DNA from 3 places in the Paenibacillus sp. sgz302190 genome. Region 3 is predicted to be linked to each of the others. Evidence: predicted binding sites of a transcription regulator. Region 3 holds the regulator's gene; each other region holds the start of a gene.

The links. Region 3 encodes LexA, which represses DNA repair genes until DNA is damaged. Its sites were predicted from a motif close to CGAACATATGTTCG; they were not measured.
Region 1: AC6RNO_RS11225 (YhjD family protein) is a predicted target of LexA. The motif match lies at 1,399-1,412, and genes of this name have one in related genera.
Region 2: recA (recombinase RecA) is a predicted target of LexA. The motif match lies at 4,159-4,172, and genes of this name have one in related genera.

What each region holds. Positions count from the first base shown of each region.
Region 1 is NZ_JBZYAO010000007.1:214,776-221,652, forward strand. Features, by position in the region: gene AC6RNO_RS11220 (SAM-dependent methyltransferase) at 1-749, opposite strand, end outside; gene AC6RNO_RS11225 (YhjD family protein) at 984-1,355, opposite strand; gene AC6RNO_RS11230 (hypothetical protein) at 1,801-2,046, shown strand; gene AC6RNO_RS11235 (hypothetical protein) at 2,100-3,182, shown strand; gene AC6RNO_RS11240 (S-layer homology domain-containing protein) at 3,800-6,877, shown strand, end outside.
Region 2 is NZ_JBZYAO010000001.1:683,427-690,303, reverse strand. Features, by position in the region: gene AC6RNO_RS02965 (helix-turn-helix domain-containing protein) at 1-111, shown strand, start outside; gene AC6RNO_RS02960 (YajQ family cyclic di-GMP-binding protein) at 250-741, shown strand; gene rimO (30S ribosomal protein S12 methylthiotransferase RimO) at 869-2,197, shown strand; gene pgsA (CDP-diacylglycerol--glycerol-3-phosphate 3-phosphatidyltransferase) at 2,194-2,781, shown strand; gene AC6RNO_RS02945 (competence/damage-inducible protein A) at 2,819-4,069, shown strand; gene recA (recombinase RecA) at 4,242-5,285, shown strand; gene AC6RNO_RS02935 (regulatory protein RecX) at 5,356-6,054, shown strand; gene rny (ribonuclease Y) at 6,444-6,877, shown strand, end outside.
Region 3 is NZ_JBZYAO010000011.1:161,526-168,402, reverse strand. Features, by position in the region: gene metH (methionine synthase) at 1-1,579, opposite strand, end outside; gene AC6RNO_RS14865 (1,2-dihydroxy-3-keto-5-methylthiopentene dioxygenase) at 1,798-2,340, shown strand; gene AC6RNO_RS14860 (HAD-IA family hydrolase) at 2,416-3,213, opposite strand; gene AC6RNO_RS14855 (DUF896 domain-containing protein) at 3,256-3,444, opposite strand; gene AC6RNO_RS14850 (LysM peptidoglycan-binding domain-containing protein) at 3,688-3,984, opposite strand; gene lexA (transcriptional repressor LexA) at 4,252-4,869, shown strand; gene AC6RNO_RS14840 (hypothetical protein) at 5,002-5,400, shown strand; partial or broken gene AC6RNO_RS14835 (vWA domain-containing protein) at 5,490-6,166, opposite strand; gene AC6RNO_RS14830 (hypothetical protein) at 6,394-6,867, shown strand.

The sequences.
Region 1 (6,877 bases), on a different contig from region 3:
GTCTGGATAGAACGATGCGTGTATTTCACATGCACATTCGATAGTACTTCCTCAGGCGCAAGCGTGTCCGGATCTTGGTCGTGGGACAGAGTCACTAAGCATTGAAACCAGTTGCGTTGTTCGAGATAATACAAATCCTGAGGGATACTATCGAATACGTAATTGGCAATCACCACAAGCGGATTGGCCAGTTCGTTTGCGGCGATCTCCCGGTTGCTTATCTGTAATTGAAGCCGATTCGATTTATTTATATCAAACAAGGCCATATCTAATAAACCGCGGTGAAAAAAAGGAGCAAACTGAGGATGCCGCTTCCAAAAAGCAAGATTGCTGCAAGTAAAATCCGTCATTACATAACAAATCGGTATCGTTTCCTGTTGAAATTGTTCGCAGATCTTGACAAACCGCGTTATAAAATGAAATGCAAACCGCCCCGACCCGGCGCCTAATTCGCAAATGTAAAGCGGTTCATCCCGAGAATGCCCTAAACTCTCTCCGGATGACGTCATCCTCTTCCGGTCGCGCAAAAAAGCAAATACGATCTCGGCGTAGCTGTTTGCCAACGTGGGACTGCTTGTCACATAATGCGGCACTTGGCCGGATTGCCAAGCAGCGGCCCCCTTTTCGTCGAAAAAATCCCGCTGTAGCTGCCAGAGTAACGATTCGGAAAAAACTTGCTCTTCTTCCAGCAAATATTTACGCTTACCGCGTACTTTCGCTATTGAACCTATGTTATCCATAGGTAACATGTCATCACCCTTTGTATCAGCCTTGCAAAACGCATGAAAGCTATAATGTAAGTGTAGATCAGCCCAATAAAAGAATAATGAAAGATTCTGCCGATAATTAGCAAAAAACCGCGCAGCATCAAGCCTTCACGGTTTTTTTAAAATGGCGATTTTTTCCTGTACGCCAAATAAGATTATCAATTAAAAGCGACATAAGCCAAAGAGGTGATTCGGTCGAAAATACAATCCTTTAGTTCACCGCAACCGCCCCCGCATATTCATCAGCGCAGTCATCAGCTCCGCTTTGACCAGGCTCCTCAGCATGGTGAAATGACGAACGTAGCCGCGGACTTTGTATTCGACGTGGATGCCTGAAGCATTCGTGTTCGTACTGAGCACTTTCATGTCCCGTTTCTTCATCTTGCTTTTGATGTTTTGCAATTCGGGATAAATGGAATTTTCAACTTCCCGAAGATAAAAAATAAGATGATTATACACGATCTTATCCTTGTAAACTTTCAATTCGTCGATATCCCTCGCCAACATATCCAGCAAAATAGGCAGCAACGTGTATTCCTTGATGATCTGAACATCTTCTTCCGTTTCGATTCTTGAATTAACACTCATAATGAACACCACCATAATACGAACGTTTATTCTTATTATATACCGAACATACGTTCCTTATACAGTGGTATTTTACGGAATTCCGCTTTCTGCCCGAGCGAGTGCGGCAAAGCGGTGGTATCGGCTTGCGCAGCCGCGGCGAGCGGGTCGGATCGCTTTTCGCATTGCCTGTTTGTTAGCGAAATCCGGAAGAGGGAAGCGGAAAAAGGTTGGGAGGTAGAATTTGGTTTGTTTTTGCCCGGGAAGTACATAAAGAGCAGGGTGGCATGATCGGTTTACCGCATGGAAAATCGTCTGTTTCCAGATTTTATACTTCCGGGTTATAAAGGAGTTGTTGCATCGACTGAAGGAGGACGCGGTTACGCAACATAGGAGCAGCTTAAAAGCCGCTTCGGATGCATGCCTGGAACGGAAGTTTTCCGGGAATGCTGTGCGGTGCGCTTCTATGCAATCTGTTGATCGGCTGTTCCGGCGGATCGAAGATTGCGACCGGACGGAAAAGGGAGGGGAGAATAGCGCCAAGCCGAAAGATGAGGTCGCGCTTAAGGTTAAAATCTATGAGCGCGGTACAGCGCCTGCAGGCGTATCCGTCGCGAAAAACGGCTGGGCAAGCGCCCGACATTATTTTTTACTTATGATGAAAATTTGGTGTACAACTACGCCGGGCAGGACGGTATTTTACCGGCCGTGAAGAAGCAGACGCCCGCAAAAAAATTCGTGAATATAAAAGGAGATGTAACTGTGATGCGTAAAATCGGAAGTAAGATTTTGACCTTTAGTTTGATGTTGGCACTGGCTGTGCCTTGTATCGCGCCGGCGGGGCTTGTTTCCAAGGCGGAAGCGGCGACGGCAGAGGAACAAAGCAAATTTGCCGAAATTTGGTCCCCGCTGCTTTACCAAGATATCGGCAGCGATCCGCAGCAGGATATCCCGACGCGCGTTGACTACGACGGCGACTGGAATACGACAAACAACTGGGAAAATATCGATCAATACGGTCTGGGCGGCAAAGCGTTGTATCCATCCGTGTACTATTCTTTCGTTTCGTCCAAAACGCACTGGTTCATCGGCTACTATTTCTACTACGCGAAGCAGGATGTTAGAGGCGTTGTTGCAGATCTCGGGAACGGTCTCGGCGACCATGAGAACGATATGGAAAGCATGATGCTGGTCATCCGCAAACCCGGCGGCACGGACTTGAACGGCAACAAAGTCGACGATCCGAACGGCAAGCTGGAAACGGTGCTCATGGGACGGCACAAAAAGCTCCGCATGTATTCGTCCCCTTGGTCTACTGACAAGACGTATACACCAGGGCTGAGCACGGTTTATTTTGACGGCAAATACAGTATGTCCGGCAGTCATCCGAAAATTTACAGCGCCCAAAACGACTCTCCGATTACGGAAAGCGAGCAGGATTTCGGCCATGCGCTGCGGGTGTATGACGATAAAGGAGCAAAAGGCAACAGCGGTATCGTGTTCAAATCGGGCACCGATGTACAAAACATGAGCGACCGCAGCAAAAACTATTACGCCAACTATTCCAATGACTTCAAAAGCGCGCCGCTGACCTACGGTCTGATTCCGCTGGAAACTTCCCTATGGCCGCATCGCAACGATAACAACCCGAATCTTTGGTCCAGCTACGGAACGTTTGCCGGAGATAACGGCAGCGGCGACGCCAGCGCGCCATGGGGCCGCTCTTTCGAAAATTACCGCGACCTGGGCGCAGGCACATTGCTGACCGATCCGGCGCGCTTCGTCGACGCGCTCTTTGACGGGCTGGGAGAGTTCTCCCGCGAGTATGTTACAAACGTTTATCGTTAAGAGATCTAACGAATAGTTTTTTGAAAAAAAGTCTGCTTGCCCTGTCCATATGGGGGAGCAGGCTTTTTTAGCATACAATTCCGCCAATAAACTCTCGTTACACTACCCGATACGATAAGAAAAATCATTGAAAAATTGGAAATGGTATTATTTTCTTCTTGGAGCTATTTTCATTACAAATGATAAAATAAACAAATGTAAATTATTGTTTATTCAAAATTTCACTTTTTCTATTCTATCATGTAGTTATTGGTATTATGCATAGTTTGCGATATTCGATAAGGCAGATTTCCAAATATTAAGATTATGCCAAAAACCGCCTTAACAATCCCTTAACGCTGTGCTAATATACACAAAACAAATGAAGTCTAGAATAGCTAAGGGACGTTTGAAAAAATGTTTACAAAGTGATGAATTAATGTCATTGGAATCAATTGTAAAAAAAGTATTTTTCAAATGTTCACTTTAGCAATTAGCAGGTTAATTCCTGAGGAAAATGGGAAAGCGCTTTCGTTGTGGGGTGCTTAATTCTATTGAGGGGGTAGATAGAGGATTAGGCGGCGCTTGTTGTGTTGTTTTTTTTGTTATGCAATTTTATAAGGGAGGTAATCGCCTTAATGTTAAAAAGGATAGGTAAGTACAAGAAATGGTACAGCCTTATGATGGTTGTGATGATGCTGGCCACGATGATTTTGCCTAATGGATTGGTTCAGAAGGCATATGCAGGCGTACCCGAGACTGTAGCAGGGTGGACCTTTTCGTCGACGAACGTGGATACTGCAACTGCCGGTAATGCCAATAATAAAGGCATCGCCAAGCTGACATTAAGCAATAGTAGAACAGCTACTTACTCAGCTACAGGCAACACTATATATAAAGATGGCTGGGCTACTCCTGCAGGAGGGTATTGGCAAGCGCAATTCAGCACGGCTGGATACTCTGGATTAACACTTTCTTCAAAGCAATATGGTACAAATGGCGGTCCGAAGGATTTTCAGCTTCAGTACAGCCTAGATGGTACTAATTTTGTTCCATTTTCAGATGTCTATTCACTTACGACAACGATTGCACAAAAAGATGTAAATCTGCCTAGCGAATTGGACAATCAACCAACTGTTTATATTAGATGGGTCAATACGTCTAATTCTTCGATTAATTCATCAAATGCCGGTACCAATGGAACAGGGACGATCTCTCAAAGTAATGGCAACAGCAGAATCGCTGATATCGTCATCAATGGGACCTCGTTGTCGGGCACCGTTAGTGTAACTGGCGTAACGCTCAATTCGAATACTGTCAATATGACGGTCGGGGATGCTGTGTATGGTCTGGTCGCAACGGTAAGCCCGGCGAATGCGACAAACAATGCAGTGAATTGGAGCACAGATAATGCTGCTGTAGCTACGGTGAACACCAGTGGCGGAGTGACGGCAGTGTCCGCAGGAGCGGCAAAGATTACAGCGACCACGGTAGATGGCGGTTTTACAGCAAGCAGCATGGTGACGGTTGCGCCTGCCTCCGGTAAGACGAAAAATCCGGATTCTTCAAAAATCACGTTTTCGAGTTTGAACGCAGTTAGTGGTTTGGCGGGAGCTGTTGGAGCCAGTGTACAAGTAGCCGTATACTGGGACGCTGCATTGACTACGTTAGGTGGAACTGGAATTGCGGCAGCGGATGGGTCGTTTGCAATTTCAAACCTGAATAACGTTCTATCCAAGACGACGGCTTACATTACGGCGCAGGGAACTGGGCAAACGCAGAGCGATCCGATTTCGGTCAATCTTACCGTTACTCAGAGTATCAAACCCGGCGATGTCGTTTTCAGCCAATTGTATGTAAATGGCGGTAACAGCGGAGCCTTTTATAATACGAAGTTTTTCGAGCTGTACAATACAACAAATCAGGATATCAATTTCAATAATCAGTGGGCAATCATTTATGTGTCATCATCAGGTACAAGCTTTGGAGCAGGCACCAAGCTGACCGGCACAATTAAAGCTCATGGATATTATCTTGTATCAGGTAATGTTGGAGCAACGGGTGCAAGTCTTCCCGTAACACCGGACCAAACAAGCACCCTTAATCCCAGCGGGTCTGCAGGGGGGATTCTTGCCATTGCTAATTCAACAACCGGATTAAGCAGTCAAGATGATCCCAAAGCGATTGATATTGTTACTTTCGGCAACGGAACCAACTCCAGTTTTACCACGAAAACCGATCATTGGGGATCGCCCTTCTTTAACACCGGTGTCGGAGGCGGGACTATACTGCGTAAAACAGATGCAGGCTCCGATCCAAGAGTAGCACTTGGCTTGGGCAATGGTTTTTTCTCGAAGGATCCGTCCAAGGATTTTGTTTTGAATGCACCAAGCAGCCCAAGTAATCCTGTAGAAGTTAACATCCGCAACTCGAAGTTCATGGGTTCTCCCAACGCCGCGAAAATCAGCTTCACGAATTCAGGCGGCAATGCAACCGCAACAGGAATCGCAGGTTCTGTTCCTGTTTCGTCGACAGTCAAAGCCTATGTGGTAAATGCCGGCATCGTTTCTTCAGCGGGACAAACCACGGCAGCGGCAGATGGGTCATTTTCACTGAATTTCTCAGATTCGAATAATAATCAAACGGTTTACCTTACTTATACGGATACAACGCAGCCTGTGCCAAAAGAAAGCATCTATGTGCGTGTTGACGCAGCGGGAAACCCGAACGCGATAGTTCCTATTAATCAATTGCGTTACAATGACACCAACGGGCTGCCGCTTCATATCGGATTCTCTACGACCATCGAGGGCGTAGTGACATCGGATAATAACGCGCTTGGAACTGAAAAAGCAAATTTCTACGTACAAGACGCTACAGGTGGAATCGAGGTTATTTCCGGCCAAGCACAATCAGTCACGATCGGACATAAAGTTAAAGTTGCCGGAAAATTCGTATCTACTTCGGGTATGGCACAATTTGTTCCGACCATGATTACGGATGAAGGGTTGGATACGGCGCCTGTTGCGAGCGTGATTACGTTACCTGCTTTAAGCGCTTATGCAACAGCGGAACCGTTGGAAGGGAAATTGGTCTCTGTTAGAGGAAAGGTATCCAATATTCCATCCACTGGTCCGGACTATAACGTGACGATTATTGACGATTCAGGCAATACAGCTATCGTCAAAATATTGGGGTCTACCGGGATTGATATTAACAGTGCAATTGCGCTGGGCGATACGTTAACTTTTACAGGGATCGTGGGTCAATCCAAGTTAGCTTCTCCTTATACGAGCGGATACTATGTTCTGCCAAGGAAAGCTTCTGATATTAAAGGGGATCTGCAGTTCAATCATGTTCCTCTGACGAAATATTATATCGGTTTGGATGTACCTATCAAAGCAACGGCGAAATATGCGGATTCCATTACCCTTTACTATAAGTATTCGGGGGATTCCTCTTTTGCTTTAATCCCATTGCTTACGGCCGCTAATGACAATGTGAATTACAATGCCAAAATACCGGCGGCAACGGCGCCTGGAAAGTTGTCCTACTATATTGTAGCTCAAGGCAACGGACAGACGCTGACTTCCGGAGACTCTAATACTCCAAACAGCGTGGATATCGTAGAAGATACGGACGGCCCGGCGTATTCCAACGAGCTTCCGGCTAATAATGACAATATTGAATCATCCCATCCGGTCGTTTCCGTCAAT
Region 2 (6,877 bases), on a different contig from region 3:
TTGAATATCGGAGCCGCGAGCGCCGTCGAGCTGACCGTGAATGGAACCGTTATCCCTGTAGGCGATACGCCGAATCCGAAGAGAGTGCAGCTCAACCTGCAAAAAAGCTAGCTTTTTGCCGCTTCCTGCGCTTTCCCGGGTAATGAATCCAACGCGAGCATCCTTTGCCCAATCGGCTGAAGGATGTTTCTTTTTATACCGCTTCTTGCTATAATGCTTATGTAATTTCATGGAAAGGATGTTGCAGGTATGAGTTCGGAAAGTTCATTCGATATCGTGTCCAAGGTGGACATGCAGGAGCTTAACAACGCAATTCAGCAAGCGGAGAAAGAAATCGGAACCCGCTTTGACTTTAAAAACAGCAAGAGCAGCATTAAGCTGGAGAAAGACCAGCTTGTCGTCGTTTCGGACGACGAATTCAAGCTTCAGAACGTGCTGGATATTTTACATGCTAAAATGACGAAGCGCGGTATTTCGATCAAAAACCTCGATTACAGCAAAGTCGAGCCTGCGGCGTCTTCAACTGTAAGGCAGCGCATCAGCCTGAAGCAGGGGGTCGATCAGGAGAACGCCAAAAAAATCAACATTTTGATCCGCGACTCCAAGCTGAAGGTAAAAAGCCAAATTCAGGGCGACCAAATCCGGGTCACGGGAAAAAGCAAAGACGATTTGCAGGCCGTCATAGCGCTGCTGCGCAAGGCGGAGATTCCGCTCGATCTGCAATTCGTGAATCTCAAATAGACGTGCGCGTGCTCGGCGCAGCCTCGGAACGCCCCCCTTGCAAGGGGGTTTTGTTTTTTTGACACCCTATGGGGCATGTATTATACTTGTAAAGAATGGTTAGGACTATCTGGAGGTTGTTTCTTTCATGACGGAAAAGGTTAAAGTAGTGACACTCGGCTGCGAGAAAAATTTGGTCGACTCCGAGATTATGGCTGGATTAATTCACGGCCGCGGTTTTCAACTCGTTGATAACAAGGAAGAAGCCACGGTGATTATCGTCAATACATGCGGTTTTATCGATGCGGCGAAGGAAGAATCGGTCAATACGATTCTCGATATGGCCGAGTTGAAACAGACCGCCAAGTTGAAGGCTTTGATTGTTTCGGGATGCTTGACGCAGCGGTACAAAAAAGAACTGATGGAAGAAATGCCGGAGATTGACGGCATCGTCGGCACAGGCGATTTCGATAAAATCAATCACATTGTAGACGAAGCGCTCCGCGGTAAGAAGCCCATTATGGTCGGCAATCCCGTTTTCAACTATGATGCCGATTTGCCAAGACAAGTGACGACCCCCCGATACACCGCTTATGTGAAAATTGCGGAAGGCTGCGATAACGCCTGTACGTTTTGCAGCATCCCGATCATGCGCGGCAAGTTCCGCAGCCGAAGCATCGAATCGATCCTCGCCGAAGTAGCCCAACTGGCTTCCCAGGGAGTTAAAGAAATCAGCCTCATCGCCCAGGATTCGACCAACTACGGTACGGATTTGTACGATGGTTTTATGCTGCCTGCGCTGCTGGACAAAGTGAGCGAAGTACCCGGCATCGAATGGGTGCGCCTGCACTACGCGTATCCCGGATTTTTTACGGATGAACTGATTGAAACGATTGCAAGCAATCCCAAAGTGTGCAAATATATCGATATGCCTCTGCAGCACAGCGAGGACTCGATTTTGAAACGGATGCGCAGACCGGGCCGCCAAAAGGATACCCGCGAGCTGGTGCGCAAAATCCGCGCGCGCATCCCGGACGTGGCGCTGCGGACTTCTCTAATCGTCGGATTCCCGGGGGAAACGGATGAGGATTTTGAGAACCTGAAGCAGTTTGTCCGCGAGATGGAATTCGACCGGCTCGGCGTGTTCGCGTATTCCAAGGAAGAAGATACGCCTGCATCCCGGTTGCCGGATCAAGTGCCTGATGATGTGAAAGAATATCGTGCGAATACGCTGATGGAAATTCAGCGCGAAATATCGAATCTCCGCGGCGGACGCCGGATCGGTCAAGAGCTTGAAGTGCTGATCGAGCGTTACGACGGCAGAAGCGATGTCTATGTAGGCCGTTCGCAATTTGACGCTCCTGAAATTGATGGCGAGGTTTTCGTTGCCAATGCTAAACTGAACATCGGAGAAATGACCAAGGTTCGTATTACGCATTCCTTTGAGTTTGATTTGTCCGGGGAGGTTATTGCATGAACCTGGCCAATCGCATCACTGTGGCGAGGATATTACTAGTTCCGATCATCATGTTTTTTTTGCTGATCAAGGTGAAGTTTCCGCATATTCGGATTGAGGAATTCAGCATTACCTACAATCAGATTATTGCCGCTCTGATCTTCATTATTGCGGCAAGCACGGACAGCCTGGACGGTTATATAGCCCGAAAGCGCAAGCTGGTCACCAATCTGGGCAAGCTGCTCGATCCGCTCGCGGATAAGCTTCTGGTCACAGCGGTGCTCGTCTCTTTGGTCGAAATGGGCAAGGTGGACGCCTGGATCGTCATCGTGATCATCAGCCGCGAATGGGCAGTTACTGGCCTTCGCCAGATTGCGCTTTTGGAAGGAACGGTGATGGCGGCCAGCAAATGGGGGAAAGCCAAGACGGCTGCGCAAATCACGGCCATTATTGCTTTGCTTATCAACAATTTTCCATTCACGTTTTTGGATTTCCCCTTTGATGTGATTGCCAGTTGGGTTGCAGCGATCATTACGCTGTACTCCGGCATTGAATATTTTGTCAAGAACAAACATGTCATAGACTTTTCGGAAAAGACGCAATAGGGGAACCTATTGTTTTTTCCATTTGGGAGGATGGCTTATGAAAGCTGAAATCGTAGCTGTTGGAACCGAGCTTTTGCTGGGGCAAATCGTCAATACGAACGCCCAATTTTTGTCTACCGAATGCGCCGGCTTGGGGATCGATATTTATTATCAAACGGTCGTCGGCGATAACGAACAGAGATTGCTGGATACGCTCAAGCTGGCGTCTTCGCGGGCTGATGTCGTTATCTGTACGGGCGGACTGGGCCCGACCCAGGACGACCTGACCAAGGATGTTCTGGCCGCATACATAGGACGTAAGCTTATTCTTCATGAACCTTCCATGAATAAAATATCGGAGATGTTCGCTTCCAGGGGAATACCGATGGTTGAGAGCAACCGCAGACAAGCGCTCATGCCGGAGGGCAGCGATCCGCTGCAGAACGATGCCGGGCTCGCAGTCGGTGTCGCGCTGACGCACGAAGGCACGCATTTCATCCTGCTGCCCGGCCCTCCGAAAGAAATGAAGCCGATGTTCTCGAACTACGCCGCAGCCTGGCTTAGGAACGTCATGACGGACGAAGTGCCTTTGTATTCCAAAATGCTCCGCTTTGCCGGGATCGGGGAGTCGAACCTGGAACACCAACTGCTTGATTTGATCGCCAATCAGACGGACCCGACGATCGCCCCTTATGCCAAAGAAGGGGAAGTGACGATCCGCCTGACGACCCGGGCGCAGGAAGCGGCGGAAGGCGAGCGCAAGCTTCAGGCTGTCGAACGGGAGATCAGGCATCGGTTGGGGCAGTTCATTTACGCCGAGGAGGATGTGCCGCTTGAGGCGGTCGTTCTGCGGATGCTGGGCGAGAAAAAAATGACGCTTGCCGTAGCGGAGAGCTGCACAGGAGGCTTGCTGAGCGACCTGATTACGGCTGTGCCGGGCAGCTCGCAATCGTTCATGGGCGGCATCATCTGCTACTCCAATGAGCTCAAGCACAAGCTGCTGGGCGTGCCGGTGGAGGTGCTGGAGGGCGACGGCGCTCCCGGCGCTGTAAGCGAAGAAACGGCTTCTTTGTTAGCCCGTAATCTGCTCGATGCGGCAGGCAGCGATTGGGGAGTGGCGGTTACCGGAGTTGCCGGGCCCTCCCCTTCCGAAGGCAAGCCCGTTGGGCTCGTCTACGTAGGCGTGGCCCGCAAGGGAGGCGAAACCCAGGTCGTTCCGCTCAAGCTTTCCGGCAATCGGGAAATGATCAAGCTGAGGGCGGCGAAGAGCGCGTTTTACCACTTATGGAAACTGTTGAAAGAGAGCTAGGTTTCGCGTATAATGTAAGAATACGTTAACGGAAGAACCGTAGCAAAGCGATAACTTTGTTGCGGTTTTTTGTTTGCTCGCAGAAAAAACGAATGTATGTTCGAAAAAATGCTTGGCAAACACTCCAAAACAAGTTATCATATACCTATAATGATAAAAGGAAGTGAGTGTTTTGACAGATCGTCGCGCCGCACTTGAAAATGCATTGCGTCAAATCGAAAAACAATTCGGAAAAGGCTCCATCATGAAGCTCGGAGAATCCACACATATGCAGGTCGAGACGATCTCGAGCGGATCGCTTGCTCTTGATATCGCACTCGGAATCGGCGGATTTCCGCGCGGAAGAATTATCGAAGTGTACGGACCCGAATCTTCCGGTAAAACGACGGTTGCTCTGCACGCTATCGCCGAAGTGCAAAAGGTCGGCGGACAAGCAGCGTTCATCGACGCCGAGCACGCTTTGGACCCACTGTATGCAAGCAAATTAGGCATCAACATAGATGAACTGCTGCTCTCCCAGCCGGATACGGGCGAACAGGCTTTGGAAATCGCCGAAGCGCTGGTGCGCAGCGGCGCCGTAGACATCATCGTCATTGACTCCGTAGCCGCTCTCGTGCCTAAAGCCGAGATCGAAGGCGAGATGGGCGACTCTCACGTAGGGCTTCAAGCCCGTTTGATGTCCCAGGCGCTTCGCAAGCTGTCTGGCGCCATTAACAAGTCGAAGGTGATCGCGATCTTCATTAACCAACTTCGCGAGAAGGTGGGGGTTATGTTCGGGAACCCGGAAACGACTCCGGGCGGGCGCGCACTCAAGTTCTACTCTTCCGTTCGTCTGGATGTTCGCCGCATTGAGACGATCAAACAAGGCAACGACATGGTCGGCAACCGGACCAAGGTCAAAGTGGTTAAGAACAAAGTGGCTCCGCCGTTCAAACAAGCGGAGATTGATATTATGTACGGTGAAGGCATTTCCCGCGAGGGCAGCATTATCGATATCGGAACGGAAATGGATATCGTTAACAAAAGCGGAGCTTGGTACTCTTTTGAGGGTGAAAGACTTGGCCAGGGACGCGAGAATGCGAAGCAGTTCCTCAAGGAGAACAAAGCCATTGCCGACAGCATTGAGTTGAAAATCCGGGATAACAGCAACTTGATTAAAGTGACCGGGCCCAACGAAGATGATGAAGAGGAAGAAGCCGAATTGGCATTCGAATAATGAAGCGTTTAACGGCAGCACCTTTAACCTCGCGTTAAGGTGCTTTCGTTTTTAGTCAGGGGGTTAAAAGTTGAACGGCGGGGAACAGCAGCTATTTATAATTACAATGGTGGAGAAGCAGAAGCGGAGCAGGCATCGATACAATATTTTTATTAACGATGAATATGCGTTCTCAGTTCATGAGGACATCATGATCAAGCATCGCCTTCTCAAAGGAGAGCCGATTCATCCCGAGCAAACGGCCTCGATTCTTGAGGACGAGGAGCGGAACCAGGCCTATATGAAAGCGCTGCGCATGATAGGCAGACGTCCGCATTCCACCAGTGAAGTGAAGCGCAAGCTGAAAGAGCAGGGCATTGAACAGGCCGTGATTGAATGGACGTGCGAGCTTCTAAAGCAGCAAAATTATATAAATGATGAAGAGTTCGCCAAAATGTGGACGGAACATCGGATCTATTCACAGAAAAAGGGACGCAATCTCGTTCGTCAGGAGCTCCAGCAAAAAGGAGTCAGCAAAGAATTGGTCAAGGACGCTATGGAGGCTATCGATCCGGATGAGGAACTCCAGGGGGCTCTGAAGCTCGGGCAAAATAAATGGAAGCAAACATCAGGCACGCTATTGGACCGCAAAAGGAAGACGGGAGCTTACTTGCTGCGCAGAGGCTTTACGAATTCGATCGTCAGCAGGACGCTGGCCGTGCTCTCACAAAATCATCATGAGGAGGAGACGGAGGAAGAAGAATATGAAGTATGGGAGGAAGATATTTAGCTGCATGAATGATCGCATGGTTAATGTAGTTAAAAAGATATCTCGGTTTCCTTATATCAAACAGGATTATGTAAGCTTTAATGGACAATCGCTTGACAAGCTTCTTTGACAAAAGATACAATAACTATTGTATATTTTCATAAGGATTCAAAATCATAAGAAATTGTTTGGTTTTGATGCAGCAGCTGTAGAAATCGCCAATTTATACGCTGTTGGTTATGAATGATGAGCACTAATGTGCCGCATACACACAGTGCGCATTACTTTTGAGCCATGCTTTTCAGGGAGTATGGGGTGTACGTACTTTGCCTAACAATTAAAAATCGGATTAAAAAACCGAAGGAATCCCAAGCTAACACCTTGGAGAAACCAACGAGGAGGTGAACAAGATGGAGCCTTTCATCTGGATCGCGATCGTTCTCTTTGTTGGAGCTGCATGCTTAGGGATTGGTTATTTTATCCGCAAATCTCTTGCAGAAGCGAAAATTTCCAGCGCCGAACAAGCGGCAGAACAAATTCGGGAAGCTGCTAAGAAGGAAGCGGAAGCGCTGAAAAAAGAAACGGTTCTGGAAGCGAAGGACGAAGTGCATAAGTTGCGGTCCGAAGCTGAAAAAGACATTCGTGAACGTCGAAACGAAATACAACGACAAGAGAGACGATTGTTGCAAAAAGAGGAATCGCTGGATAAAAAATTAGAATCTCTCGAGCGTAAAGAAGAGCAAGTAGCCAACAAGGAGAAGCGAATCGAGGATACGCAAGGACAAATCGATCAGCTTTATAGAAGCCAGGTCGCCGAACTGGAGCGAATTTCCGGTCTCACTAT
Region 3 (6,877 bases):
CCTTGATCATCCGGATACCTTCGATCGTCTCGACGGCTGAACCGATGTATTGCGGATCGCCGGAGCCGATCGGGAACATGTTCGGGTCAAAAATAATGTCTTCCGGATTCATTTCATACTTCCCGGTCAAAAGCTCATAAGACCGCGTAGCCACTTCCATCTTCGCTTCGCGCGAAACCGCCTGTCCGCGCTCGTCGATCAAAATGCAGACAACCGCGGCTCCGTATCTATGGATCAGTGGCAAAATATTTTGGAACTTCGTCTCGCCGTCCTCCAGGTTAATGGAGTTGATAATCGCTTTGCCTTGCGAGTATTTTAAGCCGAGCTCGATAATATGATCGTACGTAGAGTCCAGCATGAGCGGGACTTTTACTTTTTTTACCACTTGCTGCATAAATTGCTCGACGGCGTAAGCTTCGTCGATATCCGTATCCTGCAAGTTGATATCGATGACGTGCGCGCCGTTTTTCACCTGGTTGCGGGCGATTTCCGATCCTTCTTCAAACTTGCCTTCCTTAATAAGTCGTTTGAATTTGCGGGAACCGGAAATGTTCGTGCGTTCGCCGACCATAATCGGACGGTTTTCCGGCTCGATATAGACCGTTTCAATGCCGGATACCGCAGGCGGATGTGTGCCGTAGCTCGTTCTGGGCGCATACTTGCCCAAAGTTTCCGCCAGCGCGCGAATATGATCTGGCGTCGTTCCGCAGCAGCCGCCGGCGATATTGAGCCAGCCTTGTTCGGCAAAGCCGGCCATCTTTTTCGCGAGTGACTCGGGGGATTCGTGATAATGCCCGTTCTCGTCCGGCAGCCCCGCATTCGGATAACAGCTGATCGCCGTTTCCGCAATTTCGGACAGCGTTCGAATATGGTCGCGCATGAACTCCGGCCCGGTCGCACAGTTCAGCCCGATCGAAACCGGCTTCAGATGTTCCAAAGATATATAGAAGGACTCGATGTTTTGTCCGGCCAACGTAGTTCCCATCGGTTCGATCGTTCCTGAAATCATGATCGGCAGCTTGACGCCTAGCGTTTCAAAAGCTCTGCGGATGCCGATGCTTCCGGCTTTCACGTTCAGCGTATCTTGCGATGTTTCGAGGAGCAGCGCATCGACGCCGGCTTCCACCAGCGCAAGCGCCTGCTGGTAGTAACTCTCCTCCAGTGCTTCGAACGTTACGCCGCCGGTGACGGACAATGTTTTGGTCGTCGGTCCCATCGCTCCGATAACGTATCTCGGCCACTCCGGAGTCGAGTATTTATTCGCAGCCTCAATCGCCAGCTTAGCCGCGGCCAAATTGATTTCCCGGTGACGGTCCTGCAAATCGTACTCGGCCAAAACGACGCTGGTCGAACCGAACGTATTCGTTTCTATCATATCGGCGCCCGCCGCAAAGTAAGCTTCATGAATTTTCCGCAAAACGTCGGGGCGCGTGATGGCAAGAATTTCATTACAGCCGTCCAGTTCTTCGCCTCCGAAGTCATCGGGTGTCAAATTCTCCTGTTGAAGCATGGTGCCCATTGCGCCGTCAAGGATCATTATTTTTTTCTTAAGCTGCTCTTGAATCGGTGGTTTGATCATGGCATGACTCCCTCTCAACTTGACCTAAAGCTGAAACAACCCAACTTTATCGATAAATTCGTTAACATTTAGTGTAACAGAATAGCGCTGTTATGAAAAGATTTCTATTTATCAATAATTCCTATGGGGTATGTAGGATTTTTTTATGCAAATTCATCGACATGAGTCAACATTTCATCTATAATACAAGTATATTTTATTGGAAAGAGGGATGTACGTTGGCACAAATTCGAATTCGCAACACTAATGAACGCATCGAAGGTGAAGAACAGGTAAAAGCCTTCTTGGATAGCCACAACGTCGTGTACGAACACTGGGATACTTCCAAGCTTCCTGAAGCGCTTCGCGAAAAATTCGCCCTGAGCGACGAAGAAAAAGCGCAAATTTTGAGCATTTATGACGAAGAAATTCGCGATCTTGCCGCAAGACGCGGTTACGAAATTTGGGATGTCATTTCCTTGTCCGACGCTACGCCAAACATCGAGGAACTGCTCAAAAAATTCGAACAGGTTCACACGCACACTGAAGATGAAATCCGTGCAATCGTAACAGGACGAGGCATCTTCATTATTAAATCGGAAGACGAAGTCGGCTACTTTGACGTCGAGCTTGAAGCCGGAGACGTTATTTCCGTACCGGAAAATACGAACCACTTCTTTACGCTGATGGATAACCGTCAAATCGTAGCGGTACGCCTCTTCATCGAAAAAGACGGCTGGATCGCCTACAACGTTGACGACCCGGAGTTTGCAAAGGCCTGATCCTTTCATAAAGAACCCAAAAGCCCAACGATCCGAGGATTCGATTCCCCAGCCGTTGGGCTTTTGTTTGCAATTTTACCGGCCGTTCGCAATAATCGGCAAAATTTCTTGCAGTCGGGATACTTCAAAAGCAGGAACGATTTCGTCGCCGCGCTGCAGCCCGTGATGATTAATCCAAATATTGCGCATGCCTACGCTTCCCGAGCCGAGAATATCCGTAGTCAGCTTGTCCCCGATCATGATGCCTTCGGAAGCTTCAATACCCAGAAGCTCCATCGCATGCCGGAAAATCGAAACCGCCGGCTTCCCTTCCCCAAACGCTCCGGAAATAACGATATGATCAAAATAAGGTGCAATATCGGGCACTCCGGCCAACTTTTCCATCTGCAAATCGGGAGAACCGTTCGTCAGCAGCAGCAGCTTGTAATTGCCTTTCAGCGCATCCAGTACTTGAAACGTCTCTTCGTAAACGAGAGGACGGCGGCGGCGTTCGGCCGGGAACATTTCGCCTAATTTGTAGCCAAGTTCCTTGTCCTCAATACCGAGTGCCTGAAGCCCTCTTGTCCAAGACTCCGTCCGATAGCCCGGAGCCAACTGTTCCAGCTTGCGAAAATGCTCATGTTCTCCCTGGGTAAAATGAGCCCACAGCCCTTCAAACGGATTAATGCCGATCATTTTCGTGAATGGGAACGTTTCGTAAGATTCGTAAAGCGCTCTGGCCTCCTTGCACACGGCCTCTTCCAATTCATTCGGCTTGATCGAAGCGTAATGTTTGGCCGCTTCCTCGCATGTTGCTTCAAAAGCTTCCTTCACGCTGCGATCGTCCCATAACAGCGTATCATCCAAATCAAACAGCACAGCCTTGAGCGGCATCGTTACATTTCCCCTTTGAATGCATCTATAAATGTTGTTGCTTTACTTCTCTTCTTCATCGGCAAACTTGATAGAATCCAACTGTACCTTAAGAGAGGAGCGGAACGCTTGGATATATTTTTTTCTCAACTCGTTGCGCTCATCAATTTCTTCATCCGTTAAGCCAACTGTTTTCGCTTTGCGGGCAAGTTCGTTGATTCTCTCTATGTTCTGGTCCATATTATCGCTCATGATAGTCCTCCCTGCCATTACTCAGTCTGACTACTACTTTGCCATTCCGCTACCCGAATGTCAAGGCAATTGCACGCAAAAAAAGACTAAGGCAAGTAACTTAGTCGGCAAATGAGCTTGATTCAGAAAATCCGAATCGAACATGAACGAATATGTCTCATTTCACTTAGGAATGAAATTGGAGGTATCGTTGACCGCCGAAACTAAATAATACGGCCAGGGGTCCGATATAAATGCCAGGCATTAAGGCAGCAGCAAGATTTGCCCTTCATAAAGGTACGTGGAAGTAAGTTTGTTCAATTTCTTAACTTTATTCATATACGAACGAATATCCTGACCTTCGCTTATTCGGGATGAAGCTATAGACCAGAGCGTATCGCCGCGTTCAACGATAAGATGGTTTGGGATTTGTACGGATTCATGAATGGGCTCAGGCGACCGGGTGGAAGCGGCGTTCGCGCCATCTCCTGCGTAAGCTTGTACGATTGCGCCAAAAGAAAACACGGCAAGAAGCGCGGCAGCAAGCAAAATGAATTTCAAAGATCGCTTCGTCAAACCGAAAAACCGATGGAAACGATCCGAACGTGTCGTAGTTCTCGCTGTCGCTGGTCTTGCATGAAGTTGCCGTGAGTTGCTTCCTTCTGAATATGCAATGTACATAACATTCATCCCCCAAACATTTGTTCTGAAATCAGAATATCACGAACAAACGTTTGTGTCAATAAATCTTCGAACTTATGTTTGTACGAACTCCGGTTCTGTGTTATAATTTGGTTAATGATTTTTTCATAGATGGAGTGATAACTATTGAGTAAAATATCCCAACGCCAACAAGCAATTTTGGAGTTTATCAAGAACGAAGTGAAAGATAAGGGCTACCCGCCTTCCGTTCGGGAAATCGGCGAAGCCGTCGGACTGGCCTCCAGTTCGACCGTGCACGGGCATCTGGAACGTCTGGAGAAGAAAGGCTTGATCCGCCGCGATCCGACCAAACCGAGAGCTATTGAAATTTTAGGTCTCGACGGAGCGGAGAGCAACTTCGCTTTATCCGTGGCGCGCGTCCCGTTAGTCGGCAAAGTAACGGCCGGCGTACCGATTACGGCAACGGAGAACATCGAAGACTACTTCCCCCTCCCGTCCCACCTCGTCGGCGACAACAACGTGTTTATGCTCAGCGTATCCGGCGACAGTATGATCGAAGCCGGCATACATAATGGCGACTATGTTATTGTCAAGCAGCAGCAAACCGCCGACAACGGCGATATCGTCGTCGCCATGACCGAAGATGACGAAGCAACGGTAAAACGTTTTTACAAAGAACGGGATCACATCCGTCTGCAGCCGGAGAATTCGGCCCTCCAGCCGATTCTTCTGAAAAACGTAACCATCCTTGGCCGCGTTATCGGCCTGTTCCGCGATATGTAAGCACAAAAAAAACCACCTTTAGGGTGGTTTTCGCTTTTAAAATACCGATCGAACTCCGGAACTGCAATTCGATTTCTTATAGCTACTATCCCTTTTACTTGGACCGAAACTGATTCGAGAGGTACAAAGATCTTGAAGAACAAGACAAGAAAAATAATTGTAGGCGAAAATGAATACCTATATGTGATTGACCAGAAGTATAATCAACAGTTGAGTAATATTTCTCTTAAAATATCTTTAAAAGTCCTAAAAAATATAACATGCACATTCTTTTTTTGTACTTGGGATGATCCAATTACAGGAAATCCACTATTAGTCGGTACATCCTTAAAAAATAAAGATACCAACATAATTGAAAAATATAATTTACATAATCCAAGAACGATTAGAGCTTTTATTTTGTATGGTTTGGAAAATGGGTGGACTGGAAAAAACATTATAGAATTCCAGGACGGGCTCGATATTATTGGTAAGATGGGATATGACATTTCACGGTTGAAACCAGTAACCAGGGAAAATTTAAAGAATTAAATCTCGTTTCGTTGGCGTTCCCCAATCCATTTCTTGCCCTTTAGGCGCCATCAATCAAGGCTTTCACAACCCGGGAGATGATCAATTTGTTATAATATCCCTTTATCTTTTGCTTCTCTTATCCACAAAGGGAATTCATTCAATAAATTTTCATACAGCTCTTCATCGCTCGTTTTTTCAATATCCGTAATTTGAAAAAAGTTCGCATTGTCGACGACTCTGCCTTCGATAGTATCCAGCTTTTTCAACACTCCGAAATCGGAATTGCCAACACCGACAAACTGCCAAAATAATGGAAGGTTCGAAGATTCAATGATCGCCTTGTCGATCGTATCTCCCGTCCCCCTCTTCACCCCGCCGTCATTAATAAAAATAATGAAAGAGGGAACATTGCTCTTTTCTTCCACGGTATATTTTTTTATCACATCTCTCATGACCGGCGACTCATCGTTGCGGCCGAACTTGGATATGTTCTGGTTTTCAAGCACATGCTTGTTGACGTAACCTTCGAAATCTTCCTCGCTGACAGAGGGCAGCCTGCTGAATTTGTGGTCGTATATCCAGATGTCCAACACACCGTCATCGTCCAGCCTGCTGGCGACAGCCAATATTTTTTCGACTACTTTCTGAACCGTACCGTTTTTGTAAAGCAGTCTCATCGAACCGGATATGTCCAGCACCAACGCAACTTTGGCCACCACGCTCGACAATTGTTTTTTTCCAAAACGATTCCCAGTTTTTGCTTGCTTAAAGTAATCGTGCTCATCGTATCCACCTCTATAAGTTTGATAGTTTAAGAGTATCATGTTTTTTGAATTATTGGTATTTTTCAACAAAGGGACTTAAATATAGGTTCAACCAGATTGAAGAGGCTTGGAAGAAATCCAAACAGAACTATTTCATCCAATATTAGTAAATTTTAATTTACAAGTTGTACAATATATATTACAATTTATATTGTAATTATTTTGTATTTATAGGAGGAACTTAGGAATGAGTAAAAAAGTTTTTAATGGTCTGTTAGCTGTTGCACTTACTACTGGTATCTTGGCTTCTAGCACTACGCTTCCTGCGGCTACGGCTTCGGCAGCAGAATCAACATCAAAGGAAGTACAATCAGCTCAACTGCAAGCAGTCGTGTATGATTCGATGTGGTTTAATCACAATTACCTGACAGAAAATGACGGATGGGTGAGTACGTTTCGTAATGGGTATTTTACAGTCAACTCCACCCGTACTTACTTGTTTGATGTTCAGCAACGCACATACGACAGCAGTTACGATGTCGAAGAGGTTGAGTACAGGTTAGTCAATGAGAATGATTCATCGGGTACTCGATACTTTTCATGGAGCGGAAGCCAAAGACGCTCGGTATACGTTACTCTAAAACCTGGCACTTATCATGTTGAGTACTACAGTCATGGAGAAGTGCCAGTCAGGATTTTTGGCACAGTTGATCCGGTTTAATACATTTCGT